One region of the Amycolatopsis umgeniensis genome, then DNA from elsewhere that is predicted to be linked to it. Evidence: riboswitches for the same ligand, from Rfam matches in the RefSeq annotation. Region 1 holds a riboswitch; each other region holds the start of a gene.

Evidence for each region. Region 1 has a riboswitch for cobalamin ahead of HDA45_RS05635 (prenyltransferase/squalene oxidase repeat-containing protein). Riboswitches for the same ligand answer to the same signal wherever they lie in the genome.
Region 2: linked by a shared signal. The riboswitch ahead of metE (5-methyltetrahydropteroyltriglutamate--homocysteine S-methyltransferase) and the one ahead of HDA45_RS05635 (prenyltransferase/squalene oxidase repeat-containing protein) in region 1 are both predicted to bind cobalamin.
Region 3: linked by a shared signal. The riboswitch ahead of HDA45_RS01250 (CoA-acylating methylmalonate-semialdehyde dehydrogenase) and the one ahead of HDA45_RS05635 (prenyltransferase/squalene oxidase repeat-containing protein) in region 1 are both predicted to bind cobalamin.

Annotation. Positions count from the first base shown of each region.
Region 1 is NZ_JACHMX010000001.1:1,332,407-1,342,910, reverse strand. Features, by position in the region: gene HDA45_RS05650 (LLM class F420-dependent oxidoreductase) at 1-342, shown strand, start outside; gene HDA45_RS05645 (AurF N-oxygenase family protein) at 337-1,239, opposite strand; gene HDA45_RS05640 (MerR family transcriptional regulator) at 1,303-2,043, opposite strand; gene HDA45_RS05635 (prenyltransferase/squalene oxidase repeat-containing protein) at 2,240-3,247, opposite strand; cobalamin riboswitch at 3,283-3,408, opposite strand; cobalamin riboswitch at 3,490-3,631, shown strand; gene HDA45_RS05630 (prenyltransferase/squalene oxidase repeat-containing protein) at 3,703-6,420, shown strand; gene HDA45_RS05625 (ABC transporter substrate-binding protein) at 6,417-7,268, shown strand; gene HDA45_RS05620 (ABC transporter substrate-binding protein) at 7,286-8,194, shown strand; gene HDA45_RS05615 (energy-coupling factor transporter transmembrane component T) at 8,194-9,306, shown strand; gene HDA45_RS05610 (ABC transporter ATP-binding protein) at 9,303-10,504, shown strand, end outside.
Region 2 is NZ_JACHMX010000001.1:7,781,426-7,791,929, reverse strand. Features, by position in the region: gene HDA45_RS36355 (NAD(P)-dependent oxidoreductase) at 1-196, opposite strand, end outside; gene HDA45_RS36350 (MerR family transcriptional regulator) at 246-635, shown strand; gene HDA45_RS36345 (tetratricopeptide repeat protein) at 632-1,111, shown strand; gene HDA45_RS36340 (enoyl-CoA hydratase-related protein) at 1,155-1,994, shown strand; gene HDA45_RS36335 (acetoacetate decarboxylase family protein) at 1,991-2,599, shown strand; gene HDA45_RS36330 (ribonucleoside-diphosphate reductase subunit alpha) at 2,821-5,799, shown strand; gene HDA45_RS36325 (ribonucleotide-diphosphate reductase subunit beta) at 5,876-6,952, shown strand; cobalamin riboswitch at 7,182-7,404, shown strand; gene metE (5-methyltetrahydropteroyltriglutamate--homocysteine S-methyltransferase) at 7,507-9,780, shown strand; gene HDA45_RS36315 (cytochrome P450) at 9,918-10,504, shown strand, end outside.
Region 3 is NZ_JACHMX010000001.1:282,336-292,839, forward strand. Features, by position in the region: gene HDA45_RS01225 (DUF885 domain-containing protein) at 1-411, opposite strand, end outside; gene HDA45_RS01230 (bifunctional 2-methylcitrate synthase/citrate synthase) at 453-1,574, opposite strand; gene prpB (methylisocitrate lyase) at 1,585-2,478, opposite strand; gene HDA45_RS01240 (MmgE/PrpD family protein) at 2,478-3,959, opposite strand; gene HDA45_RS01245 (short-chain fatty acyl-CoA regulator family protein) at 4,094-5,494, shown strand; cobalamin riboswitch at 5,657-5,842, shown strand; gene HDA45_RS01250 (CoA-acylating methylmalonate-semialdehyde dehydrogenase) at 6,002-7,501, shown strand; gene HDA45_RS01255 (acyl-CoA dehydrogenase family protein) at 7,509-8,648, shown strand; gene HDA45_RS01260 (3-hydroxyisobutyryl-CoA hydrolase) at 8,645-9,673, shown strand; gene mmsB (3-hydroxyisobutyrate dehydrogenase) at 9,670-10,504, shown strand, end outside.

The DNA of each region.
Region 1 (10,504 bases):
GCCTGGCCGAAGCCGGTGCGGAAACCGCATCCGCCGATCTACGTCGCCGGTCAGGGCCCCGCCGGGCTCAAACGGCTCGCCGAGCACGCGGACGGCTGGCTGCCGCATTTCGTGACACCGCCGGAGGAACTGCGCCGGGTCCGGTCCTGGCTCGCCGATCAAGGCCGCGAAGACGTCCAGATCAGCGTGTTCGGCGCGCCGGCCGATCCCGAGTTGCTGCGACGTCTCGACGGCGCCGGGGTCGACGAAGTCTCCCTCCTCCTGCCGACGCTGCCCGAGGCCGAGACCTTGGAGCTTCTCGACCAGGTGGCGAAGACCATCGCGCCGCTGCGCGCCTCATAACAGGCCGGAACGCCGCCACAGCACCAGGCCCGGACCGCCGACGAGGTCGACTTCCCGCAGGTACCGCACCATTTTCGCGGCACCCGCGGCCAGCACCTCGCGGCGGTGCGGGCTGCGCCTGGCCAGCGCGGCCGCCCGGCGGGGACGCTCCAGACCGGCGCGGGCGTACTGCGCGGGCCTGGACAGCAGCCGGGACAACAGCATCGAGCCGATCGCCACGACGATCCGCGTGAAGGCCTTGACCGGCCAGGACGCGCGGGCCATCTGCCTGCTCAGGTCGTCGCGGGCGTAGCGCACATGCCGTGCCTCTTCGGTGACGTGGATCCGCATGACGGCGCGCACCAGCGGCTGGATCGACTCGTCCTGCAGATGCTCACGCTGGATGGCGTCGAAGACCTCCTCGCCGATCAGCGTCGCCACCCACATCGACGGGCCCCGCAGGATCAGCGGCAGCACGTGCGCGGTGAAGTGCAGCAGCCGGTTGTTCCGGTACGGACGGCCGTCGACCTTGTCGATCAGCATCGCGAACATCGTCGAATGGCGGCATTCGTCGGCGACCTCGGTCAGCGCGTACCGTGCGTGCGCGGTGGTGGGATCCGCGCGGTAGGACATCCGCAGCAGCATCTGCATCAGGATGATCTCGAACCAGATCCCGACGCTGACCGAGTTGATCAGCTCCTGCCGTGACAGCTCCACGCGCTGCTCGTGACTCATGCTGTCCCACAATTCGGTGCCGTACAACGACACCGTCCGCTCGGGGATGAAGAACGCGCCGTCGGTCAGCGGGGCTTCCCAGTCCACGTCGACTTCGGGGTCATAAGACAGCTTCGCGCTCGCCTGCAGCAAGCGCTGCGCGCCGGTCTCCCGATCGCGTAGGGGCTTCGTCCGTGCCGTCATCGCCACTCCCTCCATCGCGGATTGCATCCCGCGATGGAAAGTTACAGTGACCGATGTAAATGTTCAAGACTCGTGGCGTTCCCGGAGGTGCTGGGCCAGTTCCTCGAGGAACTCCGGGAAGGCGCGGCTCATCGACAGCGCCAGACTCGCGGTCACCGCCGACTGCGCCAGCGGCCGCAGTCGTTTCACCAGGTCGGTGAGGTCGGAAATCTCCGCGGCGTCCGGCACCCAGTCCTCCCCGCGAGGGTCGACGACGTCGCGCCGGATGGTGTCCAGGAACAACGTCGCGACGGCGTCGGTGTGCTCGATCAGCGCCTCGGCCAGGCTCAGGACCTGCTCCGGCGGGACCCCCGCCGCCAGCAGTTCACGGCCGGCCTGCAGCAGTTGCGGGCTGAAGACCTCGAAATGCGCGCCCCGGCGGGTGGCCACCCCCATCGCCAGCACCCGTTTGACGTTGGCCGGGGTGATCAGCCGCCCGAATTCCTTCCGCGCCTGCGTCACGGTGATCCGCTCGGGGGTCTCCTCCGACCACGGCTGGGAGAGCGCGTCCTCCAGGCCCATCAGATCGCCGAGATCCCGCCCCTGCTGCCAGGTCTCGATCATTTCCTCGATCTGGGCGAGGGTATACCCGCGCTCCAGCAACTGGACGATCAGCCGCAGCCGGGCCAGATGCGCGTCGTCGTACATCGCCACGCGCCCGCGTCGCGTCGGCGCGGGAAGCAGTCCCCGGTCTTGATAGGCGCGCACGTTCCGCACCGACGTCCCCGCCTGGTTCGCGAGGTCGCCCACTCGATACTCAGCCACCGGCACAGGCTAAAGGCTCTTGAGCGGTCGGGACGGTTGGAACCGAGAGTGTCTTAGGTACCTACTGGGTACTGGCTGCGGTTGTTCGCGGGTGCGGGTCCGTGAAGGGCCCCTTGCCTACCCTGAGGGTAGTGAAGGGGTCCTTCACGGACCTCAAGCAAGGAAGGAACCGTCCCTACCGCTCACGAGACGTACCTCAGGAGCAGGCGAGGACCGGCGCCTGCGGACGGCCACCACCGTGCAGGTCGCTCAGCGGAACCCTCGCCAGGCCGAGGATCGCCTGCGCGGTCGCGCGCGGGGCGGTCGCCGGGTTCAGGCCGGTGGCGTCGTAGGCGATCGCACCGCGGTCCGCCTCGGCGCCGGTGCAGCCGGTCTGCAACGACCGCAGGAATTCCCGCGCCTTGACCGCGGCGGCGGGACGGTGGCCCGCCAGCGCTTCGGCGGCGAGGCCGGTGCTGTTGGAGTTCGGCGCGTTCGTGCCGACGCCGAAGCCGCCGTTCGCGTGCTGCTTGGTGACCAGCCAGGAAGTGCCCTCGCCGGCGTTCACCGCGTCACCGGTGGCGCGCAAGGCCTGCACGACCATCGCGGTCGAGTCGACGTCGCTCGCGCACGTCGCTTCCCCGAAGTTCAGCGGGAAACCGCCGTCCGCGCACTGGGTGCCCGCGAGGAACGTCACGGCCGAGGTGGGGGCGCCGGTGGGTGTGCGGTCCAGCGCCAGCAGGGCGAGCGACTGGGTGAAGGCGTTCGAGTAGTCGCCGTACTCGGACCGGTCGGAGAACCGGCCGGACGGCGTGAGCAGCGAGAGCAGTCCCGCCTTGAGGTCGACGCCGCCGAACGACGCCGGGTTCTTGCCCCGGATCTGCGCGGCCAGCAGCAGTTTGGCGTGCGCGCCCGCGTAGGCCTCGGTGCCGCTGCCGACGTAACCCGTGGTGATCTCCGGCTTCGCCAGCCACGTGATCGCCTTGCCGGCGTTCGTGTCCGACACCCCGGCCGCGGCGAACGCGAAGATCGCGTCGATCGTCAAGCCCTGGTCGGGGAACTTCTGGCCGCCGAAGTCGGCCTCGAACCTTTCCCCGTCGGTCATCTGCCTGGCGAGCCAGCCCGCGGCGGCGTCCGCCTTGTTGTGGGTGGCCGCGGTCGCCGCCGGAGCGGCGACCAGTCCGATGCCGCACAGCATGGCGACAGCGAGGACCAAACGTCTCATGAGAACCCTTTCCCGCATTTCCACGACAGGAGTCGGTGGTGACACCGCGCGACGTGGGTGACCGGGCTCGCCCGAAAGGGCATACCGTTGCGGGACAGCGCCGGACTCTCACCGGACTTCCCCCACGACCGCGCTGATTGACGATCCGAAGAGTCTCATCCCGGTCAAGCGCCGGGGTACCGCCGGGCGCGACTCTCGATGTGATCCTGGCAACCGACCTGGTCAGCGGTGCCTGTCGCGAGTGATCGGGTGTTAACCTCGGCGGGCTCGACAACTGAACAACGCCGCCCGTGACGGGGAAGCCGGTCGAAATCCGGCGCTGTCGCGCAACCGTGGGCCCTTCACCAGGGCGAGCCGGGGTACCGCACGGGTGGATGAACGAACCACTGTCGCGATCAACAGGGGTGACTCCGGCGCCCCCGCGCCTGTCCTCCGCCATGCCGCAAGGAGGAGCCATGCGCCGCGGGTACTTGGCCGCATCGGCGTTCGCCGTCAGTGTCGGCGTGGTCGCCGCCCTGCTCACCGGGACGGCGACGGCCGCGAACGATCCCGACGCGGCGAAGGCGAACTCTCGCTGGCTCGCGACGAAGCTGAAGCCGGACGGCACGCTCGAGAACCCCAACGGCGGCGAACTGCCCGACCACGGCCTGATGATCGACGTGCTGCTCTCGATGTACGCCTCGGGCGAGGGTGCGAAGGCCGAGCCGATCGTGAAGTTCCTCGACGAGCAGGGCCACGCCACCGACTACTTCACCTGGGACGGCCTCGTCCCCGGCGCAGGCTACGACCAGGTCATCGTCGGCGGCGCCGCGGCCAAGACGCTGGTCGCCGCGCAGGCCTCCGGCCACGACCCGCGGAACTTCGACGGCTACGACATGGTCGCCGAGACCAAGGCCGCGATCATGCGCAAAGGCCCGGACAAGGGCCGGATCAGCGACTACTCGAAGAACCCCGACCTCGCCGACTCCGTGAGCAACAACGCGAACATGTTCGGCCAGTCGCTCGGCGTCATCGGGCTCGCCGCGGCGGGTGAGAATGACCAGCTCGCCATCGACAAGCTACTGACCCAGCAGTGCTCCGAGGGCTACTTCCGCATCTTCTTCGGCTACATCAAGACGACCGAGACCGGCGATCACGTCACGTCGAACGGCTACAAGATCTCCTCGTGCGACGAGGGCAAGACGATCGACCAGTCCCCGTCCGACGGTGACACCACCGGCCTCGCGCTTTCGGCGATGCTGGCCGCGCGGAAGGCGGGCGCGGGCGGACTCGACGCCCCGATCGCCAAGACCGTCTCCTGGCTCACCGCGAACCAGAACGCCGGTGGTGGCTGGGGCGGCGGCGTCGGCACCGAAGCCCCGAACACCAACAGCACCGGCCTGATCGTCCAGGCGCTCGCCGACGCGGGCGGCGCCGACGAGGCGGTCGACAAGGGCGTGCGGTTCCTCAAATCCGCGCAGGCGAACGCGGCGGCCGACTCCGGCAACCGGCTCGCGGGCGACCTCGGCGCGATCGCCTACAACCCGGCTTCCTACGTCGCGGCGCGCACCGGCGGCATCAGCGGGCTCGACACCTGGATCCGCGCGGGCGCCCAGGCCTCGCTCGGGTTGTCGCAGGTCGGCTTCTACGCGCTCGCGAAGGGCAGCGGACCGCCACCGACCAGCAGCAGTGCCTCCGAAACGCCGACCTCCACGCCGTCCGAAACGAGCTCGGCCACCGGCACGCCGACCTCGACCAGCAGCGATCCGGCGCCGACCAGCACCACGACGACCACGACCACGACCACGACGACGACCACCGCGACCACCACGACGTCGGTGACGCCGACGCCGGGCACGTCCTCGTCACTGGCGACGAGCCCGCCCGCGCCGAGCACGGTCACCGTCACGACCACCCCGCCCGCGGCCAAGCCGCAGGACACCAAGCCCGCGCCGAAGACCACGACGCCGAAACCCAAGAAGAAGCCGGTCACCCCGAGGGCGTCCACCGGCGCCCGGGTCCCGCCGCCGACGGCGATCGCGGCCCCGGTCGCCATCCCGGACACGGCGACCCCGGCTTCCCGTCTGGGCGCGTACCTGACGAACCGGCTCGTGGGCGGTGACCACGTCGAGGTCACCGAGGACGGCAAGACCTACGTCGACTACGACGCCACCGCTGATCTGGTGCTCGCGCTGCGGGCGCTGGACGTGCAGCCGGAGACGGTCGCCCGCGCATCGAAGTTCCTGCTCACGCCGGAAGCCGTGCAGGCCTACGCCCACGGCGCTCCGTACGAGCAGAGTGGGGCGTCCTACGCCGAACCGCTCGCGAAGCTGGTGCTCGTCGGCGAGTTCGCGAAGGCGGACGTCGGTCAGCTGCGCGCCGACCTGGTGAAGCTGCGCGGCACTGACGGCAAGTTCACCGACACCGGTTCCTTCGCCGACGCCGACGAGACCGTCGAGCGGCACACGTGGGCACTGCTCGCCACCACCGCCGACCCCGGCCCCGCGGTCGAACTGCTGCTTTCGCGCCAGTGCGCCGACGGAACCTTCCCGAAGCACCTCGACACCGCGGAGTGCGGCTCCGGTGACCTGGGCGCGACAGCCGCCGCGGTCACCGCGCTGGCCGCCCGTCCGCATACCGACGCCGCGCCGTCGACCAAACGACCGGACGGCTGGACCGAGCGGCGTGTGTCGGCGTTCGTCTCCGCGGTGAGCGCGCTCGGCGTCCGGCCGACCGGTGAAGGCATGGTGACCGGTGAAGCGGGCGAAGCGGACGTCGCGCTCAGCGCCGCCGTCGCCGCCGCGCGGCAGGTCGCGGGACTCGACGCGAGCGGAACCGCGCGGTCGCTGGGCAAGCTGGTCCAGGCCGACGGCGGTTTCGCCAAGGGATCCGTCGTGGCGAGCGACGGGAAGACCGATTTCCCGACGAGCCTCGCCGCCGCCCAGGGTGTCGCGGGCCGATCTTGGCTCACCGCCGCGGATTCGCCGCTGTCGTCCGCCGTCCGGCTGCCGCTCTCGGACGTCGACGCCGCGAACGCCGCGTCCGGTACCCAGCTCCAAGCCGCCGCCCAGACTACTCAGCCGTCGTGGATGACGTGGGGGCTCGTCGGCTTGGCGGGCATCCTGCTGGCCGCCGCGATCGTGCTCATCTTCCTGCTACGCCGTTTCATCAAGACAAAGGGGGCAACACCATGAGAAGACTGCTCGCCGTCACGTCCGTCCTCATCGGACTGACCGGACTGGCCACCGCCGTGGCCGCGCCCGCGCAGGCCGCGGGGTACGACGGGATCTGCACCGGCAACGACGCCCTCACCGGCGTCACCGTCGTGGTCGACTTCCAGGAACTCGACGGTAACGGCGGGACCGCCGCGCCGACGATCACCCGCTGCTCGCCCAACGCGAATCCTGGCACCGACCGCACCGGTATCAAGGCGCTGCAGGACGCCGGGATCGCCGTCGCAGGCACCGCCCGATGGGGGCTCGGTTTCGTGTGCCGCTTGGGTGGCCGCCCGTCCGCGACGGAGACGATTCCGCTGTCGAGCAACCCGAACTACAAGGAACCGTGCGTCAACACTCCGCCCGCCGGCGCGTACTGGGGTTACTGGCACGCCGACGGTTCCGGCTCGACCTGGACCTACAGCAGCTACGGCGCGCTCAACCGCAACGTCGTCCCCGGCGGTTTCGAAGGCTGGTCGTTCTCGCTGAACAAGTCGGCGACGACCAACCCGCCGCCCGGGGTCACGCCGACGAACCCGGCCGTGAACGCGAGCAACCCGACGGTTTCGTTGTCCGTCAACGACGTCGACCGCAAGATCACCCTCGGCCAGACCACCTCGCTGACCTGGACCTCGACCAACGCGACGACGGTCACCGCGGGGTCGGTCACCCCGTCGAGCGGCGGTGGCGCCTGGTCCGGTGCGCTCGCGGCGCCCGGCGGCACGCAGAACATCACGCCGACCGCGGCGGGCACCTACGTCTACACGATCGCGGCCACGGGTAACGGGGTGACGGTGTACTCGAGCGCGACCTTGACCGTCCAATGAGGAGGGTCTTCGGAGTGGTGGCGGTGATCTTCCTGATCGCCGCCACGGCGCCGTCCGCGCACGCCGTCGACCAGGGCAAGGGATACCCGGGGTTCTGCAAGGACGCCAACGGGGTCACCGTGGTCGTCGACTTCCAGAAGCTCGGCGGCACCACCATCGTGCGCTGCAATCCCCAGACCACGCGCGGCACCGGGCTGGACGCGCTCAAGGGCGCCGGTTTCCAGATCGCCGGGGTGCAACGGTGGGGTGAGGCGTTCATCTGCCGGGTCGAGAACCGGCCGTCCGCGGCCGAGAACGTCCCGATCACCGGCCGCGAGAAGTACCGCGAGCTGTGCATCGACACGCCTCCGGCCCAGGCCTACTGGTCGTACTGGCACGCCTCGAACAACTGCGCCTGGGACTACAGCCAGTGGGGCGTCAAGAACCGTGACTTCATCCCCGGTGGTTTCGAGGGCTGGTCGTTCTCGCTGAACGCCACCGCCGAGACCAACCCGGTCCCGCGGGTCTCCGCGGTGCGGCCGGGCACCGAAGGCCAGTCGTGCGTGCCGCGCGAGGAGGCCAAGCCGTCCACCAACGATCCCAACGAACGGCAACAGCAACAGCCGCAAGCGGGGAGCGATCAGCCCGCTGACAGTCAGCCCGCCGAGGGGGTGGAACCGGGCGCGGGAGAGGCTCCGGTCGCCAGTTCCGGTGCGCTGCCGCCGCCCAAACCGCGTCCGAGCGCGTCGGCGCGGCCGCAGGCGAAGGACCCTTCGATGAACGTCGCGTTCACTGGCGGTGAGAACGCCGAGGACGTCAACGCGGTGATCGAGCGAGAGTCCGGCGCGAGTGACTGGGCGCCGTGGGCGGCCGGTGGCGCGGTGCTGGCGTTGTGCGTGGCAGGATTCCTGGTGGCACGCAGACGCAAACGCGCACAAGGAGCTTGATGACGTCCTACTTCCTGCCGCGCGACCTGCATCCGGCCGCCTGGTGGGTGTGGGCGCTGGGGCTCGCCGTCGCGGCGACCCGGACGACGAACCCGTGGCTGCTGCTGACGATCGTGGCCGTCGCGGGGTACGTCGTCGTGGCCCGGCGCAGTGAGGCGCCGTGGGCGCTGGCTTTCCGGCTCTATCTGTACCTCGGCGCGGTCATCGTGGCGATCCGCGTGTTCTTCCGCATCGTCTTCGGCGGTGCCGAGGGTGCCACGATCATCCTGCGGCTGCCCGAAATCCCGCTGCCCGAATGGGCGGCGGGCATTCGGCTCTTCGGCGACGTGTCCGCGGAATCGTTGCTTGGCGGGCTTTACGACGGGATGCGGCTGGCGACGATGGTGATCTGCCTCGGCGCGGCCAACGCGCTCGCGAACCCGAAACGGCTGCTCAAGGCGATGCCGCCGGCGTTGTACGAGGTGGGGACGGCGGTGATCGTCGCGCTGTCGGTGTTCCCGCAGCTCGCCGAGAGCGTGTTGCGCGTCCGGCGTGCCCGCAAACTGCGGGGCGGTTCGGGCAAGAAGAAGGTGAAAGCCCTGCACACCGTCCTCATCCCGGTGCTGGAGGACGCGCTTTCGCGGTCACTGCAACTCGCGGCCTCCATGGATTCTCGTGGTTACGGCCGCGCGGGGCTGGTCGAGGCGCGGGCCAGGCTGATCACGGGAACGCTGATGATCGTCGGCCTGATCGGTGTCTGCGTCGGCGTTTACGCCACTTTGGACGGTTCGACACCCCGATATCTCGCCGCCCCGGTACTTTCCGCCGGGGTCGTGGTCGGGCTGATCGGGTTCTGGTCGGCGGGCAAACGGGTCCAGCGCACCCGCTACCGGCCCGACCGCTGGCATCTGCCGGAGATCGTCGTCGCCACGAGCGGGATCGCCGTCGCGGCCATCCTGTTCACGACGTCGGAAGTGAACCCGATGAACATGAACCCGTCGCTGATCAACCTGTCCTGGCCGTCGCTGTCGTGGGGGCCGTTGCTCGGGGTGCTGATCGGTGTCCTGCCCGCGTTCCTGACCCCGGTCCCCGAACCCCCGTACGCCGCGCTGGAAAAAGAAGTGCACGCATGATCGAACTCGACCACGTTTCCTTCACCTACCACGGCCGCTCCGAACCGGTGCTCGCCGACGTGACGCTGTCCATCGGTGAAGGCGAACTCGTGCTGTTCGCGGGCCAGACGGGCGCGGGCAAGTCGACGCTGCTCGGCACGATCAACGGTCTCGTCCCGCATTTCACCGGTGGTCACCTCGAAGGGACGGTGTCCGTCGACGGCGTCACGACGAGGTCCCGGCCGCCGCGCGAGTTCGCGCATCTGGTCGGCGTCGTCGGGCAGGACCCGTTGGCGGGCTTCGTCACCGACACCGTCGAGGACGAACTCGCGTACGGCATGGAACAGCTCGGCCTGAGCCCGCAGGTGATGCGCCGCCGGGTGGAAGAGACCCTCGACCTGCTCGGCATCGCGGAACTGCGCAGGCGCGCGCTGCGGACGCTGTCCGGCGGGCAGCAGCAGCGGGTGGCGATCGGCTCGGTGCTGACCACGCATCCGAAGGTGCTCGTCCTGGACGAACCGACGTCGGCGCTGGACCCGACCGCCGCCGAGGAGGTGCTGGCGACGCTCGCCAGGCTGGTGGAGGACCTCGGCACGACGGTGCTGATGGCCGAGCACCGTATGGAACGCGTGATCCCGTTCGCGGATCGGATGATCTACGTCCCCGGCACCGGGGGAGTGGTGGACGGGACTCCGCCGGAAGTGCTGAAGGACATGCCGATCGCGCCACCGATCGTCCACTTGGGACGATTGGCGTCGTGGGATCCCCTGCCGATGTCCGTCCGTGACGCGCGTCGTCGCGCTTCGTCGTTGACGCTGGGGACTCCGCCGGTGCGGACCACGACCGCGGGTGAGGAGTTGCTGGCCGCGTCCGGTGTCGTGGTCCGGTACGGGCCGAAGGTCGCGGTGCGGGAGGTCGACCTCAGCCTCCGCTCCGGTGAGGTGCTGGCGATGATGGGCCGCAACGGTTCCGGCAAGTCGTCGCTGCTGTGGGCGGTGCAGGGCTCCGGCCCCCGGCAGGGTGGCAAGGTAACCGTCGAAGGCAAGGATCCGAAGACGCTGAGCAGCGCCGCGGCCCGCGCGCTCGTCGGCATGGTGCCCCAGACCGCGAGCGACCTGCTGTACTTGCAGACCGTCGCCGCCGAATGCGAGGCCGCCGACGCGGAATCGGGCACGGAAGCGGGGTATTGCCGGGGCTTGCTCGACAGGCTCGCTCCGGG
Region 2 (10,504 bases), 6.4 Mb from region 1:
TCACGCCGCCTGCTTCGAGCGCGTCGCCGAGTGTGGGAGCGAGCCGCGCCCCCTCGGCCACCAAGGGTCCGGCCTTGGTGGCCGTCCGGTTCCATACGGTCGTGGGATGCCCGGCCTTCAGGAACGCGCGGGCGAGCGCGGTGCCCATCAGGCCGAGTCCGAGAACTGTCACAGGTGCGGGGGTTTCGTTGTTCATGGCAGCATCGTCAACGTTGAGATCGGTATGAAGGTCAAGTGGGGAAGCGATGAAAATCGGGGAACTGAGCCATCGGACGGGCGTCAACGCCCATCAGCTGCGCTATTACGAGGCCCAAGGTCTCCTGGAGGCGGACCGCGCCACCAACGGCTACCGCGAGTACGACGAGACGGCGTTGCTGCGGGTGAAACAGATCCGGCATCTGCTCGCCGCGGGCCTGTCGTCCGAGGACATCGCGTACCTGCTGCCCTGCGCGATCGGCGAGGAGCCGGAGCTGATAGGCTGCCCCGAACTGCTGGCCGCGATGCGCGAGCGCCTCGGACGGCTGGACGAGCAGCTGGCCAAGATCACCCGCTCCCGGGACGCCCTCGCCGGCTACATCGACGCCGCCGAACGGACCGGCGCGAAGTCCTATCCCCCGTTCGAAGGTGCCGCGTGAGCGCGACGCAGGAAGCGATCCGGCTGCGGGAACAGGGCACCGACGAAGCCCGCCTGCGGCTGATCGAACTGGCCGGGCAGCACCCGAAGGACGCCGTGATCGCGTACCAGACAGCCTGGTCGCACGACTCCCTCGGCTTCGAAGCCGAAGCCGCCCCCTACTACGAGCGCGCGCTCGCGACCGAGGGTCTGTCCACAGAGGACAGGCATGGGGTGTTCGTCGGGCTCGGCAGCACGTATCGCGTCCTCGGCCGGTACGAGGAATCGCTCCGGACCTTGCGCCGCGGCCTCGACGAGTTCCCGGACGACGCGGCGCTCAGGACGTTCCTCGCGATGGCCCTCTACAACGTCGGCGAGGCACGCGAAGCGGCGGGAACGCTGCTGAAGGTGCTCGCCGCGACCAGCGCCGACGCCGGGGTCCAGCGGTACCGGCGAGCGGTCGAGTACTACGCGGATCACCTGGACGACATCGAATGACCCCCTTATTGACACCTTGTCAACATAGTCTTACTTTCACGTCATGAGCGCGTACGCCGAAATCACCTACGAGGTCGCCGACCGCATCGCGACGGTCACGCTCAACCGGCCCGAGGCCCGCAACGGCTACACCATCCGCATGGCCGACGAACTCGGCGACGCGATGGACAGGGCCGACGGCGACGAGGACGTCCGGGTGGTGATCCTGACCGGCAACGGCAAGGACTTCTCCGTGGGCGCGGACCTCTCGCAGGGCGGATTCGACTTCGACCCGGCGACCGGTCCGGACGCGGCCTGGCAGGAGCCGGCGGGACGCTGCTCGAAACGGATCTTCACGATGAACAAACCGGTGATCGCGGCCTTGCGGGGCGCGGCCGTCGGCGGCGGCGTCACGATCACGCTGTCGTGTGACTACCGGCTGGCGTCGACGGACTCCCGGTTCGGCTTCGTGTTCGTCCGCCGCGGGATCTACCCCGAGGGCGCGTCCGCGTGGTTCCTCCCCCGGCTCGTCGGCATGGGAACGGCACTCGACTGGATGATCAGCGGCCGTGTCTTCGGCGTCGAGGAGGCGAAAAGCGCCGGACTGGTCCACAGTGTCCACGAACCCGAAGAAGTGCTCGGCAAGGCCCGCGAGCTGGCTCTCGAGATCGTCAAGACCACATCGGCCGTGTCGGTCGCGGTGACCCGGCAGCTGCTGTACCGGATGGCGAGCGCCGAATCGCCGTTCCCCGTGCACGAACTGGACTCCCGGCTGATCGGCGGCCTGGGCTCCAGCCCGGACGCGGTCGAAGGGGTCGTGTCCTTCCTGCAGAAACGACCACCGGAGTTCTCCATGCGCGTCGACACCGATCAGCCCGCCTACCTGCCGTGGCGGAACGCGTGACCGCCTATCCCCCGGAGCCGTGGAACCTGGCGGGTCAGGCGTACCTGTCGCTGTGGCGTGTCCCGGTGAGCGAACTGCCCGAACTACCCGAAGGTGTCGAACCGGTCGTGGCGGGCGGCCGCGCCCAGGTGTTCACCGCCTGGATCGACTACCAGGAGCCCGGACAGCTCCAGTACCACGAGCTGCTGGCCACGGTCGCCGTCCGCGGCAAACGCCTCTCCAGCTCCATCACCGACATCTGGGTGGACAGCGAGGTCTCGCTCGCCGGCGGCCGGGCGCTGTGGGGCATCCCCAAGGACCTCGCCGCGCTCGACTTCACCCACGGCCGGACCTTCACCGCCTCGGCGGCCACCCAGGACGACTGGATCGCGACGGCCGCCTTCACCGCCCGCCCGAGCCTTCCGGTGAAGATGCCCGCCGCCTTCGACGTCGTACAAATGTTGGACGGCCGTCTCAAAAGAAGCCCCGTCCGGGCGAAGGCCCGCCCCCGTCCGGCGGCCGCGGATTGGCGGCTCAACGAGTCCGGTCCGTTCGGCTTCCTGGCCGGTCAGCGGCCCGTCCTGAGCGCCCACCTGCGCGATTTCACCCTCGTTTTCGGCGGCTGACCAGCCGCTCAGCGTGATCGTCTAACCCGCCAGGGTGAGACCACGACACGCCACCCATTGGGGCACGTGCAGGCTCCGACCCCTACATGTAGTCTCTGGGAACCGGCACCGCCCAGCGACGGGGAGACCGCTCGGGAGCGGTTGTCGGCCAGCTTTGTGAACGTGCAGCGCACGGCCTTGTGAGGCCTTGCGGTGCTTCAACGCGCCCATTGGAGACACGCATGTCAGTGGAAACCGGTCAGCGGCCACCTTCGTCTTCGGACACCACGCCCGCGACCGTGCGAGTCATCCGGCGGGACGGCAGCGTGTCCCCCTTCGACGCGAACAAGATCTCGGTCGCCGTGACCAAGGCCTTCCTCGCCGTCGAGGGCGGTGACGCGGCCGCCTCGTCGCGGATCCACCACCTGGTCAAGGAACTGACCGAGCAGATCGAGACCACCCTGCTCCGCCACGCCGGTCCCGAGACCGCGCTGCACATCGAGCAGATCCAGGACATCGTCGAGCTCGCGCTGATGCGCGGCGAGCACCACAAGGTCGCCCGCGCGTATGTCCTCTACCGTGACGAGCGCGCGAAGGCCCGCGAGTCCGAGAAGCCGGCTTCGTCCGACGTCGCGATCAGCGTCAAGTCCGCCGACGGCTCGGTCCGCCCGCTCGACTGGGCCCGCGTCTCGCACGTGGTCGGCGAGGCCGTCGCCGGGCTCGAAGACGTCTCGGCCGAGCCGGTGCTGGCCGAGGCCAAGCGCAACCTCTACGACGGCATCAGCGCCGACGAACTCGCCCTCGCCCAGATCATGGCCGCGCGCGTGCTCGTCGAGCAGGAGCCGAACTACTCCTACGTCAGCGCCCGGCTGCTGGCGGACAAGCTCCGCGGCGAGGCGCTCAGCTACCTCGCGGGCGCGCCGCAGCAGGCCAGCCAGGACGAGATGACCGCCCGGTACCCGCAGTACTTCCGGGACTACCTCAAGCGCGCCATCGAGCTGGAGCTCGTCAACGCCGAGCTCCAGACGTTCGACCTCGACAAGATCACCGCGGCCATCCACGCCGAGCGTGACCTCGACTTCGGCTTCCTCGGCCTGCAGACGCTGTACGACCGGTACTTCCAGCACCACAACGGCGTCCGCTTCGAGCTGCCGCAGGCGTTCTTCATGCGCGTCGCGATGGGTCTCGCGATCCGCGAGGACGACCGCGAGGCCCGCGCCATCGAGTTCTACGAGCTGCTCTCGTCGTTCCACTTCATGGCGTCCACCCCGACGCTGTTCAACTCGGGCACCACGCGCCCGCAGCTGTCGTCCTGCTTCCTGACCACCGTGGACGACGACCTGGACTCGATCTTCCAGGCGTACAAGAACAACGCGCTGCTGGCGAAGTACTCGGGCGGTCTCGGCAACGACTGGACCCCGGTCCGCGGCCTCGGCGCGCACATCAAGGGCACCAACGGCCAGTCGCAGGGTGTCGTGCCGTTCCTCAAGATCGCCAACGACACCGCGGTCGCGGTGAACCAGGGCGGCAAGCGCAAGGGCGCGGCCTGCGCGTACCTCGAGACCTGGCACGTGGACATCGAGGAATTCCTCGACCTGCGCAAGAACACCGGTGACGACCGTCGTCGTACGCACGACATGAACACCGCGAACTGGGTGCCGGACGAGTTCCTCCGCCGTGTCGAGGCCGACGCGCAGTGGACGCTGTTCTCGCCGAACGAGACCCCGGACCTGCACGACCTCTACGGCACCGCGTTCGCCGAGCGCTACCGCGAGTACGAGGCCGCCGCCGAACGCGGTGAGCTGAAGGTGTTCCGCAAGATCCGCGCTGTCGACCTGTGGCGCCGCATGCTGACCATGCTGTTCGAAACCGGTCACCCGTGGATCACCTTCAAGGACCCGTGCAACCTGCGCTCGCCGCAGCAGCACGTGGGTGTCGTGCACTCGTCCAACCTGTGCACCGAGATCACCCTGAACACCACCACCGACGAGGTCGCGGTCTGCAACCTCGGCTCGGTGAACCTGCTCAAGCACGTCACGCCCGAGGGCATCGACGCGAAGCGCCTCGAGAAGACCGTGCGCACCGCCGTCCGCATGCTCGACAACGTGATCGACATCAACTTCTACACGATCCCGGAGGCGCGCCGCTCCAACCTGCGCCACCGCCCGATCGGGCTCGGCCTGATGGGCTTCCAGGACGCGCTGTTCGAGATCGGTGTCCCGCTGTCCTCGGAAGAGGCCGTCCAGTTCGCGGACACCAGCATGGAGCACATCAGCTACTACGCGATCTCGGCCTCGACCGACCTCGCCGAGGAGCGCGGCCAGTACCAGACGTTCGAGGGTTCCTTGTGGAGCAAGGGAATCCTGCCGATCGACTCGATGCAGCTGCTGATCGACGCCCGCCAGGGCGACGGCCTCGACGTCGACACCTCGTCCACTTTGGACTGGGCGCCGCTGCGTGAGCGGGTCAAGACCGTCGGTATGCGCAACTCCAACGTGATGGCGATCGCGCCGACCGCGACGATCTCCAACATCGTGGGCGTCGGGCAGTCGATCGAGCCGCTGTTCCAGAACCTGTTCGTCAAGTCGAACATGTCCGGTGACTTCACCGTGGTGAACCCGCACCTGGTCCGCTCGCTCAAGGCGCGCGGGCTGTGGGACGAGGTCATGGTCTCGGACCTGAAGTACTTCGACGGCAGCCTCGGCCAGATCGACCGCGTGCCGGACGACCTGAAGGCGCTGTACGCCACCGCGTTCGAGATCGAGTCGAAGTGGCTGGTGGACGCCGGTTCGCGTCGCCAGAAGTGGATCGACCAGGCGCAGTCGCTGAACCTGTACATCGCGGCGCCCAGCGGCCGCAAGCTCGACGAGCTGTACCGCTACGCCTGGCACAAGGGCCTCAAGACCACGTACTACCTGCGGGCCCGGTCCGCGACGCACGTGGAGAAGAGCACCCTGCGCGGCACCGACGGCAAGCTGAACGCGGTCTCGGCCACCCCGGCCCCGGCCACGCCTTCGGCACCCAAGCCCGCCGCTCCCGCACCGGCTCCGGCTCCCGCCGCTTCGCCCAGCCCGGCCGCCGCTGTTCCGGCCGTTCCGGTGACAGCTCCCGCCGCCAAGCCGGAGCCGAAGGAGATCCCGCAGGTCTCCGACGTCGACTTCGTCGCCACCGACGGCGCCGCCTGCCGCATCGACGACCCCGACTGCGAAGCCTGCCAGTAAGACATCCTCGTGAGTGGTGATTCGGGTTCTGACCCGAATCACCACTCACGACCCCACTCGTGAAGTGAGCCTCTGTATGACCACCTTTGACGCTTCCACCGACGCCACCGGCCTCGGTGAGATCGAAGTCGGCGCCGCCCGGATCAACGTCGACGACAAGCGGATGATCAACGCCCGCGCCGACGTCAACCAGCTGCTGCCGATGAAGTACACCTGGGCGTGGGAGAAGTACCTCGCCGGCTGCAACAACCACTGGATGCCGACCGAGGTCGCCATGCAGGCCGACATCGCGCTGTGGAAGTCGGCCGACGGCCTGACCGAGGACGAGCGCACCATGCTCAAGCGCAACCTCGGCTTCTTCGCCACCGCGGAGTCGCTGGTGGCCAACAACATCGTGCTCGCGGTGTACCGGCAGATCACCAACCCCGAATGCCGCCAGTACCTGCTGCGCCAGGCGTTCGAGGAGGCCGTGCACACGCACACCTTCCAGTACATCTGCGAGAGCCTCGGCCTGGTCGAGGGCGAGCTGTTCAACATGTACCGCGAGGTCCCCTCCATCTCGGAGAAGGACGCGTGGGCGCTGAAGTACACGCAGAACCTGGAGAACCCGGACTTCGAGACCGGCACCCCCGAGGCCGACCAGAACTTCCTGCGTGACCTGGTCGCGTTCTACGTGATCTTCGAGGGCATGTGGTTCTACACCGGCTTCGCGCAGATCCTGTCGCTCGGCCGCCGGAACAAGATGATCGGCATCGCCGAGCAGTACCAGTACATCCTGCGCGACGAGTCGATCCACCTGAACTTCGGCATCGACTGCATCAACCAGATCAAGATCGAGAACCCGCACCTGTGGACCGAAGAGTTCCAGGCCGAGATCCGCGGCATGCTGACCGAGGCGTGCGAGCTCGAGGTCTCCTACGCCCGCGACACCATGCCGCGCGGCATGCTCGGGCTGTCGGCCGAGCTGATCGAGCAGTACATGCACTTCATCACCGACCGTCGGGCGCAGCAGATCGGTCTCCAGCCGATCTTCGGCGAGACGGAGAACCCGTTCCCGTGGATGTCGGAGGCGATGGACCTCAAGAAGGAGAAGAACTTCTTCGAGACCCGCGTCATCGAGTACCAGTCCGGTGGCGCCCTCGACTGGGACTGACCCCGCATCTCGCGTGATCAGACACGTAACTCGCGTGTCTGGACACGGAACTCACGTGATCGAACACGGAACACGCCGGGCGGACTTCCGCCCGGCGTGTTCCGTCTCCAGACACGCGCGTCCCGTCTCTGATCACGCGAGTTCGCCATCTGATCACGCGAGTTCGCCGTTTGATCACGTATGTCGTCCGGTTCATCACATGTCCAGCGGGGCAGTAGCGCGCCTGGGTACGCTTCGGGGCGCTACTGGTTCGCCCGGCCCCCCAGGCCGGTCGAGGTAACAGGGAACCCGGTGTGAATCCGGGACTGCCCCGCAGCGGTATGTGGGAACGAAAGCCGTCACCGTGCGAGACACGGTAAAGCACTGGGGCATGGCGCCCCGGGAAGCGACGGCCGGTAGGAGCGAGCGAGTCGCCCACGAGTCCGAAGACCTGCCCGTGGTGCGCGCGTCGACGGCGTGCGTGAGTCCGGGCCTCGTGGGATGGGCACGACCGAAAACGCGGTCACTCCTGCGCGCGCTCCGGGCTTTGACGACAAGCTCGCGAGGAGAGAGCTGTGACCGAAATCGGCACCACTGTGCTGGGCTACCCCCGGATCGGACCGGACAGGGAGCTCAAGCGTTCACTCGAACGCTATTGGGCGGGCAAGATCGACGAGACCGCGTTGCTGGAGACCGGCCGTGCGCTGCGCACGCGGGCCTGGCGTGAGCTCAAGGACGCGGGCCTGGATTCCGTCCCCTCCAACACGTTCTCCCACTACGACCAGGTGCTCGACACCGCCGAGCTGTTCGGAGCGTTTCCGGAGCGCTTCACGAAGCTCGGTCTCACGCCGCTCGACACCTACTTCGCCGCCGCTCGCGGGGTGCAGGACGCGCCGGCGATGGAGATGACGAAGTGGTTCGACACGAACTACCACTACATCGTCCCCGAACTCGGGCCGGACACCGCGTTCTCGGTCGCCGGTTCCAAGCCGCTCGACGAATACCGCGAAGCCCGCGCGATCGGCGTCGAGACCCGGCCGGTGCTCGTGGGCCCGGTGACGTTCTTGCTGCTCGCGAAGGCCACCGAGACCGCTCCTGAGGGCTTCCGCCCCCTGGACCTGCTCGACAACCTCCTCGACGGCTACGTCGAACTGCTGCGCCGCCTGCACGACGAAGGCGTCGAGTGGGTCCAGTTCGACGAGCCCGCCTTCGCCGGGGACCGCACCGAGCCGGAGCTCAACGCGCTCATCCGCGCCTACCACCGGCTCGCGAAGGAGACCGCGCGCCCGAAGATCCTGGTCGCCGGGTACTTCGGCGGCCTCGGTCGTGGACTGGGTGTCCTCGCCCGCTCCCCGATCGACGCCCTCGCCGTCGACCTCGTCACCGATGAGTCCTTTGTGGACGCCGTCGCGGCCGAGCCCGCCTTGCGCGACAAGGAGGTCTTGGCCGGTGTCGTCGACGGACGCAACGTCTGGCGCACCGACCCGACCCGCGCGCTCAGCCGGGCGGCGACGTTGCTCGGCACCGCGAAGTCGGTCAGCGTCTCGACTTCGTGCTCGCTGCTGCACGTGCCCTACGACGTCGAGCGAGAGGCCGAACTCCACCCACGGCTGAAGGGCTGGCTCGCGTTCGCCAAGCAGAAGGTCGACGAGGTCGTCCTGCTCGGCCGCGCGCTCAAGGAGGAGGGCGTCGACCTCTCCGCGGCCCGTGCCGCCGCCACGGATCGCGCCACGGCGGCCGATCTGGCCGACGCCGGGGTTCGTGCCCGGCTGGAGGCGCTGCGGCCGGAGGACACCGTCCGCTCGCCCTACGCCCAGCGCGCGGCGGCGCAGCAGGCTGCGCTGGATCTGCCGCCGTTGCCGAGCACCACGATCGGCTCGTTCCCGCAGACCACCGACGTCCGCAAAGCCCGGGCGGCGCACAAAGCGGGCTCGCTGGACGACGCAGGCTACGAGGCCGCGATGAAGGCGGAGATCGAGCGCGTCATCCGGCTGCAGGAGGATCTCGGCCTGGACGTGCTGGTGCACGGCGAGCCCGAGCGCAACGACATGGTGCAGTACTTCGCCGAACGGCTGGCCGGGTTCGCCGCCACCGACTTCGGCTGGGTGCAGTCCTACGGTTCGCGGTGTGTCCGGCCGCCGATCCTGTACGGCGACGTCTCGCGAGCCGAGCCGATGACCGTCGAGTGGGCGCGCTACGCGCAGGGACTGACCGGCAAACCCGTCAAGGGCATGCTGACCGGACCGGTGACGATCCTGGCGTGGTCGTTCGTCCGCGACGACCAGCCGCTGGGCGAGACCGCCCGTCAGGTGGCGCTGGCCATCCGCGACGAGGTGCACGACCTGCAGGAGGCGGGCATCCGCGTCATCCAGGTCGACGAACCGGCGCTGCGGGAACTGCTCCCGCTGCGCAAGGCGGCGCACGAGGCGTACTTCGCCTGGGCGGTCTCGTCGTTCCGGCTGGCGACGTCCGGGATCGACGACGCGACGCAGATCCACACGCATATGTGCTACTCGGAGTTCGGTGAGGTGGTGAAGGCGATCGACGCGCTCGACGCCGACGTCACCAGCATCGAGGCCGCGCGGTCGAAGATGGAGGTCGTCACCGATCTCGGCGCGGCGGGCTTCGGCCGCGGCGTCGGGCCGGGTGTGTACGACATCCACTCGCCGCGCGTCCCCGGCGTCGACGAGGTCAGCGGGCTGCTGCGGACCGCCGTCGGCGCCGTGCCCGCCGAGCGGATCTGGGTCAACCCGGACTGCGGTCTGAAGACCCGCGGATACGCCGAGGTGGAACCCGCCTTGCGGAACCTGGTCGCGGCCGCGAACGCGGTGCGGTCCGAACTGGGCTGATCAGTACATGAAGGCCCCCTTCCTTGCGCCAGGCGCAAGGAAGGGGGCCTTCATGTACCTCCGCCAGGGTATTGTCAGAACGTCAATAAGGGTATCATGGTGGAGCGGTAGCCGGTCTCAACGGGGAGATGGTCACCATGGCGAACGCCGTCGAAAAGGTCACCGGGGCGCTGCGTGAGCGGGTCCCGCCGCTCACCTCGATCCCGCTGCCGCGTTCGATCGACCAGCGCTGGCTCGGCGCGACCTGGCCGGTCCGCGAACTCGCGCCCGCCCCGCCGGGTCTCAAACCCGTCCTCGGCGACGAAGGCCCGCCCGTCATCGGGCACGCGCTGGACTTCATGCGCTTCGGCATCGAGTTCGGCCTCAAGCGCTACGAGACCTACGGCCCGGTGTCGTGGATGGGCGCGTTCGGCCGCCGCATCGTCGCCCTCTCCGGTCCCGAGGCCACCCAGATCGCGTTGGTGAACAAGGACAAGGCCTTCTCCCAGGAGGGCTGGAAGTTCTTCATCGAGCAGTTCTTCGACCGGGGCCTGATGCTGCTCGACTTCGGCGAGCACCACCTGCACCGCCGGATCATGCAGGCGGCGTTCACCCGGCAACGGCTCACGGGTTACGTCGACCAGATGGGACCGGCCCTGCGCGAGGGCATCGCCGAGTGGGCAGGCAGGCCGAACCCGCGGATTTACTGGTCCCTCAAGCAACTCACGCTCGACGTCGCGACACG
Region 3 (10,504 bases), 1.1 Mb from region 1:
CAGGCCCGCGAGGAACCCGGGGATCGCCGCCATCCTGGCCAGGTAGTCCTCCTCGGCCTGCTCCCCCGACGGCGCCAGTTGAGGAAGCCAAGACAGCATTCCGGCGCCCTCTGCGGCCATCGGATCGGCGACGATGAACTCGATCTTCCCGGAGTCCAGCCTCGCCAGAAGCCCTTCCGCGTGATGGGCGACCACACCGAGGGTGACCCAGTCCGGATCCGTGGACCGGGCGGCCCGCTCCCCGACCCGCACGGCCACCTCGCGCAGCCGGGCGTCACCGGCCTCGGAGACGTCCCGCAACTCGTGATCATGGCCGGGGATGTCGTCGAACGTCGCCATCAACGGGATCTCGGCCGCGAGGGCGTCGAGCAGTTCGTCGGCCAGCTCCGCCGCTGTCGGCTGTTCGCTCATATCCGACAACTACCAGACCGGTCCCGGTTCGCGCTCACCTTTTACCCCGCGGTGCCGAGCATCCGTTCGGTCGGGCCGGTGTAGGCACTCGACGGCCGGATGAGGCTGTTGTCCGCCAGTTGCTCGGCGATGTGCGCGGTCCAGCCGGTGATCCGGGCGGCGACGAAGATCGGGGTGAACACGGGGGTGTCGAAGCCGATCAGGTGGTACGCCGGGCCCGCGGGATAGTCCAGGTTGGGGTGCAGTCCCTTCGCGCCGGCCATCGCGCGCGCCAGGGCTTCGTAGAGATCGAGCAGGTGGTGGCCGTCGCGGAGTTCCGCGATCTCCTGCAGCGCCCGGCGCATGGTGGGCACGCGGGAGTCGCCCTTCTTGTAGACGCGGTGCCCGAAGCCCATGATCTTGCGCTTCCCCGCCAACGCCGCGGCGAGCCAGGCCTCGGCGTTGGCCGCGGTGCCGATCTCCTCGAACGTCGTCATGACGGCTTCGTTGGCCCCGCCGTGCAGCGGGCCCTTGAGCGCGCCGATGGCCGCGGTGACTGCGCTGTAGAGATCCGAAAGCGTGGACGTGACGACCCGTGAGGTGAACGTGGAGGCGTTGAAACTGTGCTCGGCGTAGAGGACCAGCGACGTCTCGAAAGCCCGGACGATCACGGGTTCGGGAACCTCGCCGAGCGTCATGTACAGGAAGTTCTCCGCGTAGCCGAGGTCGTCGCGCGGCGCGAGCGGGAGCAGGCCGTGCCTGCGCCGCTGGGTCAGCGCGACGACGGCGGGAAGCGCGGCGAACAGCCGGAGTGCCTTGGCACGGTTGGCTTCCAGACCGTTGTCGTCCTCGTGCGGGTCGTGCGCGCCCAGGATGCTGACGGCGGTGCGCAGGGTGTCCATCGGATGCGCGGTCTCCGGCAACGACAGCAGGGTCAGCACGAGATCCCTCGGCAGGGTCCGGTGAGCCCGCTCGGCCTCGTTCTGCGCGGCCAGCTGTTCCGGTGTCGGCAGTTCGCCGTACCAGAGCAGGTACGCGACCTCCTCGAAGCGGCATTTCCCGGCCAGATCCTGGACGGGGTAACCGCGGTAGGTCAAAGAGTTGGTGTCGGGGTTGACCATCGACACCTCGGTGGTGTCGACGACGACTCCGGCGAGTCCTTTGTGGATACTGGGTGCGGACATGGGCGTCCCCTCAGAGGCGGAAGGTGTGGACGTTCTCGTCGAACGTGGTGTAGGACCGGTAGTCGAGCAGGTCGTAGAGGTCGCGCCGGTGCTGCATCCGGTCGAGCAGTTCCGCCTGGGTGCCCTGTTCGGCGATGGCGTCCAGCCCGGCTCCGGCAGCGTGCATCGCCAGGCGCAACAGGGTGACCGGGTAGATCACGACGTTCACACCCAGGGATTCCAGCGTTTTCACGTCCAGCAGCTCACTTTTCCCGAACTCGGTCATATTCGCCAGGATCGGGATGTCCACGGCGGCGCGCATCCGTTCGAAATCGCCCGCGTTCCGCATCGCCTCGGGGAAGAGGAGATCGGCTCCGGCGTCGGCGTAGGCCTTCGCGCGATCGATGGCGTCGTCGATGCCGTGGACGGCGGCCGCGTCGGTGCGGGCGGCGATGACGAAATCCGGATCGCGGCGGGCGGTGACAGCGGCGGTGATCCGCCGGACAGCGACGTCCCGCTCGACAACGTCCTTGCCGTCGAGGTGACCACACCGTTTGGGGTTCACCTGATCCTCCAGGTGCAGTCCGGCCACCCCCGCGTCCTCCAGTATCTGCAGGGTGCGGGCCGCGTTCATCGGCTCGCCGAAGCCCGTGTCGGCGTCGACCAGCGCGGGCAGCGCGGTGACCCGGGCGATCTGCTGCGATCGTCCGGCGACCTCGGTGAGCGTGGTCAGCCCGATGTCCGGCAGGCCGAGTTCCGCCGAAAGGACCGCGCCCGAGATGTAGACCCCTTCGAATCCGCGACGTTCGATCAGCTTGGCCGACAACGGGTTGAACGCGCCGGGAAAGCGTTGCAGTGTCCCGGAGTCCAGCCCCGCGCGGAAAGCGGCCCGCTTCCGCGCGGCCGTGGGAGCGGCGTGCAGCATCAGAAGATCCCCTTGCTCGTCGGCACGGCGTCGAGCCCGGCCTGGAGCGCGATCCCGGCGACTTCGGCCGCGTCCAGTTCCCCGAGCCGGGTGACCTTGTCGAGGAACCGGTCCTGATCGGCGGCGGCGATCACCCCGTCGGCCAGCGTACGGAACTTGGCGAGGTACTGCTCGCGGGCGAACGGCCGTTCCCCGGCCGGGTGAGCGTCGGCGACGGCGATCTCGTCGGCCAGCACCGTTCCGTCTGCCAGCGTGATCTCGACACGGCCGCCGAAGGCCGGTTCGGGCGCGTGATAGCGGCGGGTCCACTCGGGATCCTCGACGGTGGCCACCTTCTGCCACAGTTCCACTGTGTCCGGTCGCGTCGCGCGTGCCCGGTCGTAGGACTTCTCGTGGTGCCACACACCGTCTTGCAGGGCGACAGCGAAGATGTACGGGATCGAGTGATCCAGCGTTTCGCGGCTGGCCTGGGGATCGTACTTCTGCGGATCGCCCGAACCGGAGCCGATCACGTGATGCGTGTGATGGCTGGTGTGGATGAGGATCCGCTCGATCTTGCCGAACTCACCGATCCTCGGGCCGAGCCGCCGCGCGAGATCGATCAGCGCCTGACTCTGGTACTCAGCCGAGTGCTCCTTGGTGTAAGTGTCCAGAATGGACCGTTTGGGCTCGCCCGGTGCGGGGAGCGGCACGGTGTACTCGGCGTCCGGACCGCTCAGCAGCCACGCGATGAAACCGTCCTCTCCTTCGTAGATCGGGCTCGGCGCTCCTTCGCCGCGCATCACCCTGTCGACGGCCTCGATCGCGGCCTTGCCCGCGAATGCGGGCGCGTAGGCCTTCCACGACGAGATCTCGCCCTTGCGGGACTGGCGGGTCGTCGTCGTGGTGTGCAGTGCCTGGCCGATGGCCTGGTACACGGTCGCGGTGTCCAGCCCCAGCAGCGCGCCGATGCCGCCCGCGACAGACGGGCCGAGATGGGCGATGTGGTCGATCTTGTGTTCGTGCAGGCAGATCCCTCGGACGAGGTCTACTTGGAGTTCGTACCCGGCGGCGATCCCGCGGAGCACGTCCGCGCCGGTGCGCCCGGTGTGCTGGGCGACGGCGAGGATCGGCGGGATGTTGTCGCCGGGATGCGAGTAGTCGGCGGCGAGGAAGGTGTCGTGATAGTCGAGTTCCCGCACCGCGACGCCGTTGGCCCAGGCCGCCCATTCCGGGGAGAACCGGCCTTCGACCCCGAACACCGCGGCACCCGGTCCGCCGGGATGCGCGAGTGCCTGGTCGCGCGCCGAGCGAACGGGGCGCCGTGCCAGCGACGCGGCCGCCACGGCGGCGTTGTCGATCACCCGGTTGATCACCATGTCGGCGACCTCTCCGGTGACGGGGACGTCGTCGGTGGCGACGGCGGCGAGCTTCCACGCCAGCTGTTCCTCGCGGGGAGGCGACTCGGCGGAGCGGTAAGCGCGGACGGTGTGGTCGATCATGGTTCCCCTCGGTTGTGAACCTTGTGATGTCCTGCCCTGAGCGTGGCACCTTCGGAAACTCCTTGCTACCGCTTGGCACTGTGAAACCTTGTGAACGTTCGCGGGCATCTTGTAAAGGTTGTTACAGTCGGCTTGTGGAGAAGATGTACGCGGGCGCCCGGCTTCGCCAGCTGCGAGAAGACCGTTCGATGACCCAATCCGAACTGGCCAGACTGCTGGAGATCTCCCCCAGCTACGTCAACCAGCTCGAACACAACGGCAGGCCGCTGACCCTGCCGGTCCTGCTGAAGCTCACCGAGACCTTCGGCGTGGACACGGAGTTCTTCGCCGCCCGGGACACCGCCCGGCTGGTCGCCGACGTCCGCGAGGTGTTCGGCGACAACACCGTCAGCGGCGCGATCTCCGCCGGCGAGGTCGACGCGCTGACCACCACGCTGCCCGAGGTGGCGCGGACGCTCGTCGCGTTGCACCGCCGCTACCGCGAGGCGGTGGAGAACATCGCGACGCTGGTGACCGAGCAGGGGCTGGACCGCTCGACGGCGCAGCAACCGCACGAAGAGATCCGCGACTGGTTCTATCTGCGCCGCAACCACGTCGCCGAACTCGACACCCCCGCCGAGAAGCTCGCCGCCGAGTTGCGCCTCCACCCGGGCGAAGTCCGCAATGGACTGGCCGCCGGACTGCTGGACCGCCACGGCGTCAAAGTGGTCACCGAATCCCTGGGCGCCGATCAGCATCACTTCGACACGAGAAAGAAGACCCTGCGCCTCTCCCCCGCGCTACGTCCGGGACAGGCCGCGTTCCGGCTCGCGTCCGAACTGGCGCTGCTGGAGGCAGGCGACGTGATCGACCGGCTCGTCGACGACGGGAAGTTCAGTGGCGAAACCGCCCGCCGGCTCGCGCGGATCGGCTTGGCCAACTACTACGCGGGCGCGCTCGTACTGCCGTACCGCGTCCTCCTCGGCGCCGCTGAGCGCCACCGCTACGACATCACGCGCCTGTCCGACCAATTCGGCGTCGGCTTCGAGACGATCTGCCATCGACTGTCCACTTTGCAGCGAACGGGCACCCGCGGCGTTCCGTTCTCCTTCGTACGGGTCGATCGTGCGGGCAACATCTCGAAACGCCAGTCCGCCACCGGGTTCCATTTCTCGCGCATCGGCGGCTCGTGTCCACTGTGGATCGTCTACGAGGCATTCAGTTCGCCGGGCCGGATCCTCACCCAGATCGCCGAACTCCCGGACGGCAAGAAGTACTTCTGGCTCGCCCGCACCGTTTCCCGCGCGGCGGGCGGGCACGGCGATCCCGGCAAGACGTTCGCGATCGGGCTCGGCTGCGAACTCCGGCACGCACGGCGACTCGTGTACTCCGACGGGCTGGCGCTCGGCACCGGCGCGGCCGTCACCCCGATCGGGATGGGGTGCAAGGTCTGCGAACGACCCGCGTGCCCCCAGCGCGCCTTCCCCGCGATCGGGAAACCGATGCGGGTGGACGAGCATTCGTCCAGCCTGCTGCCCTACCCGCCACTCTCGTGAGTGGCGGTTTATCGAGGAGAACGGCAAACCTGGCGTGTTCGTGGCCAGGGCTGGAGGTTCAGCCAGTGTGAGGCGAGGTGTCGCTCGTCGGCCCCGCTCCCACACACCACCACTCACGAGACCCATCGCGCACCTGAGGCGTACGCCACACCCTCGACATAGTCGGACTTCCTACTTTATGGTGTCCACAGGTCTGCGGTGCAGGGAAGCCGGTGAAAATCCGGTGCGGTCCCGCCACTGTGACCGGGGAGCGGCGCTCCTGCAGAGAAGGCCACTGGCGCGAGCCGGGAAGGCCGGAGCCGCCGCGGATCCGGGAGCCAGGATACCGGCCGCAGACGTGTCGTGTTCGTCCACGAGGATGGAGCTGAACGCATGCGGATTCTTCCTGCCTGCGCGAAAGTCGCCGACCCGCCACCACCCCGGCGGTAAGTCGTCCGTACTCCCCTGCCCGGCCGCCGATCGTGGTCACGGGCGGCTCCGTCCTGCGCACTTTCGGAAAGGGCATCCATGAGCACCGAACTCAGTCACTTCGTCGGCGGCAAGCCGGTGGCGGGAACGTCCGGCCGGTTCGCCGACGTCTTCGACCCCAGCACCGGCGCCGTCCAGGCCCGTGTCCCACTCGCCTCGGCCACCGAGGTCGCCGCGGTCGTCGCCGACGCGGCGCAGGCCCAGCTCGAGTGGGCCCGCTGGAACCCGCAGAAGCGGGCCCGGGTGCTGATGAAGTTCGTCGACCTCGTCCGCGCCGAAGAAGACTCCCTCGCCCGCCTGCTCTCTTCAGAACACGGCAAAACCGTCCCCGACGCGCGGGGTGACATCCAGCGCGGTCTCGAAGTGGTCGAGTTCGCCATCGGCATCCCGCACCTGCTCAAAGGCGAGTACAGCGACAGCGCGGGCACCGGCATCGACGTCTACTCGATGCGGCAGCCGCTCGGCGTGGTCGCGGGCATCACCCCGTTCAACTTCCCCGCGATGATCCCGCTCTGGAAGGCCGCCCCGGCGATCGCCTGCGGGAACTCCTTCGTGCTCAAACCGTCCGAACGCGACCCCTCGGTCCCGCTGCGGCTGGCCGAACTCTTCCTCGAAGCCGGCTTGCCGCCGGGCGTGTTCAACGTGGTCAACGGCGACAAGGAAGCCGTCGACGCGCTGCTCACCGATCCTCGCGTCGAGGCCATCGGTTTCGTCGGCTCGTCGTCGATCGCCGAGTACATCTACACGACCGCGGCCGCGCACGGAAAGCGCGCGCAGTGCTTCGGCGGCGCCAAGAACCACATGATCGTGATGCCGGACGCCGACCTCGACCAGGTCGTCGACGCACTGATCGGCGCCGGGTACGGCTCCGCGGGCGAACGCTGCATGGCGATCTCGGTGGCCGTCCCGGTCGGCGAGGCCACCGCCGACGCGCTGGCCGCCCGGCTGACCGAGCGCGTCAAGACGCTCAAGATCGGTGCCTCGCTCGACGAAACCGCCGACTTCGGGCCGCTGGTCACCGCCGAGGCCGTCCAGCGCGTCCGCGACTACATCGACATCGGCGTCGCCGAAGGGGCGAAACTGCTGGTCGACGGTCGCGGGACCACTGTGGACGGTCACGAGAACGGTTTCTTCCTCGGCGGCTGCCTGTTCGACCACGTCACCGCCGACATGCGGATCTACCGCGAGGAGATCTTCGGCCCGGTGCTGTCGATCGTGCGCGCGGCCGACTACGAGGAAGCGCTGCGCCTGCCCAGTGAACACGAGTACGGCAACGGCGTCGCGATCTTCACCCGCGACGGTGACACGGCCCGCGACTTCACCTCGCGGGTGAACACCGGCATGGTCGGGGTCAACGTGCCCATCCCGGTCCCGATCGCGTACCACACCTTCGGCGGCTGGAAGCGCTCCGGTTTCGGCGATCTCAACCAGCACGGACCGGACTCGATCCGGTTCTACACCAAGACCAAGACGGTCACCTCGCGCTGGCCTTCGGGCACCAAGGAAGGCGCCAGCTTCGTCATCCCGACGATGAGCTGAGGCCGCGATGAGACTGACCGACGAACAGCGGGCGCTGAAGGATACCGCCGCGGAGTTCGCGGCGGAACACCTCGCCCCGCACGCGATCGAATGGGACCAGGCCAAGCACTTCCCGGTCGACGTCCTCCGCAAGGCCGCTCAGTTGGGCATGGGCGGCATCTACCTGCCCGAAGACCTCGGAGGCTCCGCGCTCGGGCGGCTCGACGGCGTCCTCGTGTTCGAGGCGCTCGCCACCGGTTGCCCGTCGCTGGCCGCCTACATCTCGATCCACAACATGGTCGCGACCATGATCGACAAATTCGGCGACGACACCCAACGGCACCGGTACCTGCCCCGGATGTCCACGATGGACGCGTTCGGCAGCTACTGCCTCACCGAACCGGACGCGGGTTCCGACGCGGCCGCGCTCTCCACCCGCGCCCGCCGCGACGGTGACCACTACGTCCTCGACGGCGTCAAGCAGTTCATCTCCGGCGCGGGCACTTCGGACGTCCACGTCGTGCTCGCCCGCACCGGCGGTCCGGGCGCCCGGGGTATCTCGGCGTTCATCGTCGACCGGGAGACGCCCGGGGTCTCCTTCGGCCCCAACGAGCTCAAGATGGGCTGGAACGCCCAGCCCACCAGGCAGGTCATCTTCGAAGGCGCCCGCGTCCCGGCGTCCGCGCTGCTCGGCGGCGAAGGCAACGGGTTCCGGGTCGCGATGTCCGCTTTGGACGGTGGCAGGCTCAACATCTCGGCCTGCTCACTCGGTGGCGCGGAGGCCGCGCTCGGCATGGCCGTCCGGCATCTGTCGGAGCGTTCCGCGTTCGGCGAGAAGCTGTCCGAAAAGCAGGCATTGCAGTTTCGGCTGGCCGACATGCGCACCGATCTCGAAGCCGCGAGGACCTTGTTGTGGCGGGCCGCGGACGCGCTCGACCAGGGCGAGGACACGGCGACCCAGCTTTCGGCGATGGCCAAGCGGTTCTGCACCGACACCGGGTTCGAGGTGGCCAACCAGGCGCTGCAACTGCACGGCGGCTACGGCTACCTCGCCGAGTACGGACTGGAGAAGATCGTCCGCGACCTGCGGGTACACCAGATCCTCGAAGGGACCAACGAAATCATGCGCGTGATCATCTCGCGCCGGATGCTGCAGGAGGCTTCGTGAACGACGTCCAGTTCCTCGTCCACAGTGGAATCGGCCGGATCACGCTGAACCGGCCGCGTGCGCTGAACTCGCTGAACCACGACATGGTCCTCGCGATGCTCGAGCGCCTCGAAGCGTGGCGTTCCGATCCGGCTGTCCGCGCCGTGCTGATCGACGGCGCCGGCGACCGCGGGCTCTGCGCGGGCGGCGACATCCGCGCGATCTACGACGACGCCCGCACCGGCGGCACCGCGTCCCTGCGCTTCTGGGCCGACGAATACCGGCTCAACGCCCTGATCTCGCGGTACCCCAAGCCCTACCTGGCACTCATGGACGGGCTCGTCATGGGCGGCGGCGTCGGGGTCTCCGCGCACGGCAGCCACCGGATCGTCACCGAACGCTCCCGGATCGGCATGCCCGAAACCGGCATCGGCTTCGTCCCGGACGTCGGCGGCACGTACCTGCTGTCCCGCGCGCCCGGTGAACTCGGCACGCATATCGCCCTCACCGCGGGTTCCGTCACCGGGCCCGATGCGGTCCACTGTGGACTCGCCGACCATTTCGTCCCGAGCGAGAAAGTTCCGGACCTGCTCGACGCGCTCGCGTCGCGCACCCCGGACACCGCGCTGGACCTGTTCGCCGAACCCGCGCCGCCGAGCGGGCTGGCGGCCGACGCCGAATGGATCGACCACTGCTACGCGGCGGACACGGTCGAAGAGATCCTCACCCGGCTCCACGCGTCGGGCGACGCGGCGGCCACCGCCGCCAAGGAGATCGAGGCGAGGTCGCCGACCGCGCTCAAGGTGACCCTGCGGGCACTCCGGTCGGCAGCGGCGCTGCCCGATCTGGAATCCGTCCTGGCGCAGGAGTTCCGGATCTCGGCCCGCGCACTCTCCTCCGCCGAGTTCGTCGAGGGCATCCGGGCCCAGATCATCGACAAGGACCGCTCGCCGAAGTGGTCGCCCGCCACCCTTCCCGAGGTGGACGACAAGCTCGTCGACGCCTACTTCGCCGGCCTCGAGGACGCCGAGTGGGTGGCACGATGACGATCGCCTTCCTCGGTCTCGGCAACATGGGCGGCCCGATGGCCGCCAACCTGGTGAAGTCCGGTGAAACCGTCCACGGCTACGACCCGGCTCCCGCCGCCCGCTCCGAAGGCGTGGCCAGGTTCGACACCGCGAGCGCGGCTGTCGCGCAGGCCGATGTCGTCGTCACGATGCTGCCTAGCGGCAAGCACGTGCTCGACTGCTACGAACAGATCCTGCCGTCCGCGCGGCCCGGGACGCTGTTCGTCGACTGCTCCACCATCGACGTCGCCGACGCCCGCCAGGCGGCCGAGTTGGTCACGGCGTCGGGGCACCGAGCGGTCGACGCCCCGGTGTCCGGTGGAGTGGTCGGCGCCGAAGCCGGAACGCTGACGTTCATGGTCGGCGGCGATCCGGAGGCGTTCGCCGCGGCCGGTCCCTTGCTCGGCGTCATGGGAGCCAGGGCGATCCACTGTGGATCCTCCGGTGCCGGCCAGGCGGCGAAGATCTGCAACAACATGATCCTCGGCGTCTCGATGATCGCCGTCTCCGAGGCATTCGCCCTCGGCGAGGAACTCGGCCTCACCCACCAGGCCCTGTTCGACGTCGCCTCGACCGCGTCCGGACAGTGCTGGGCGCTGACCACCAACTGCCCGGTCCCCGGCCCGGTCCCGGCCAGCCCCGCCAACCGCGAGTACTCCGGCGGGTTCGCCAGCGGCCTGATGCTGAAGGACCTGCGCCTGGCCGAATCCGCCGCCCGGGACAACGACGTCGCCACCCTGCTCGGCACGAGGGCCGCGGAACTCTACGCGGCGTTCGTCGAGCAGGACGGCCCCGGCCGGGACTTCTCCG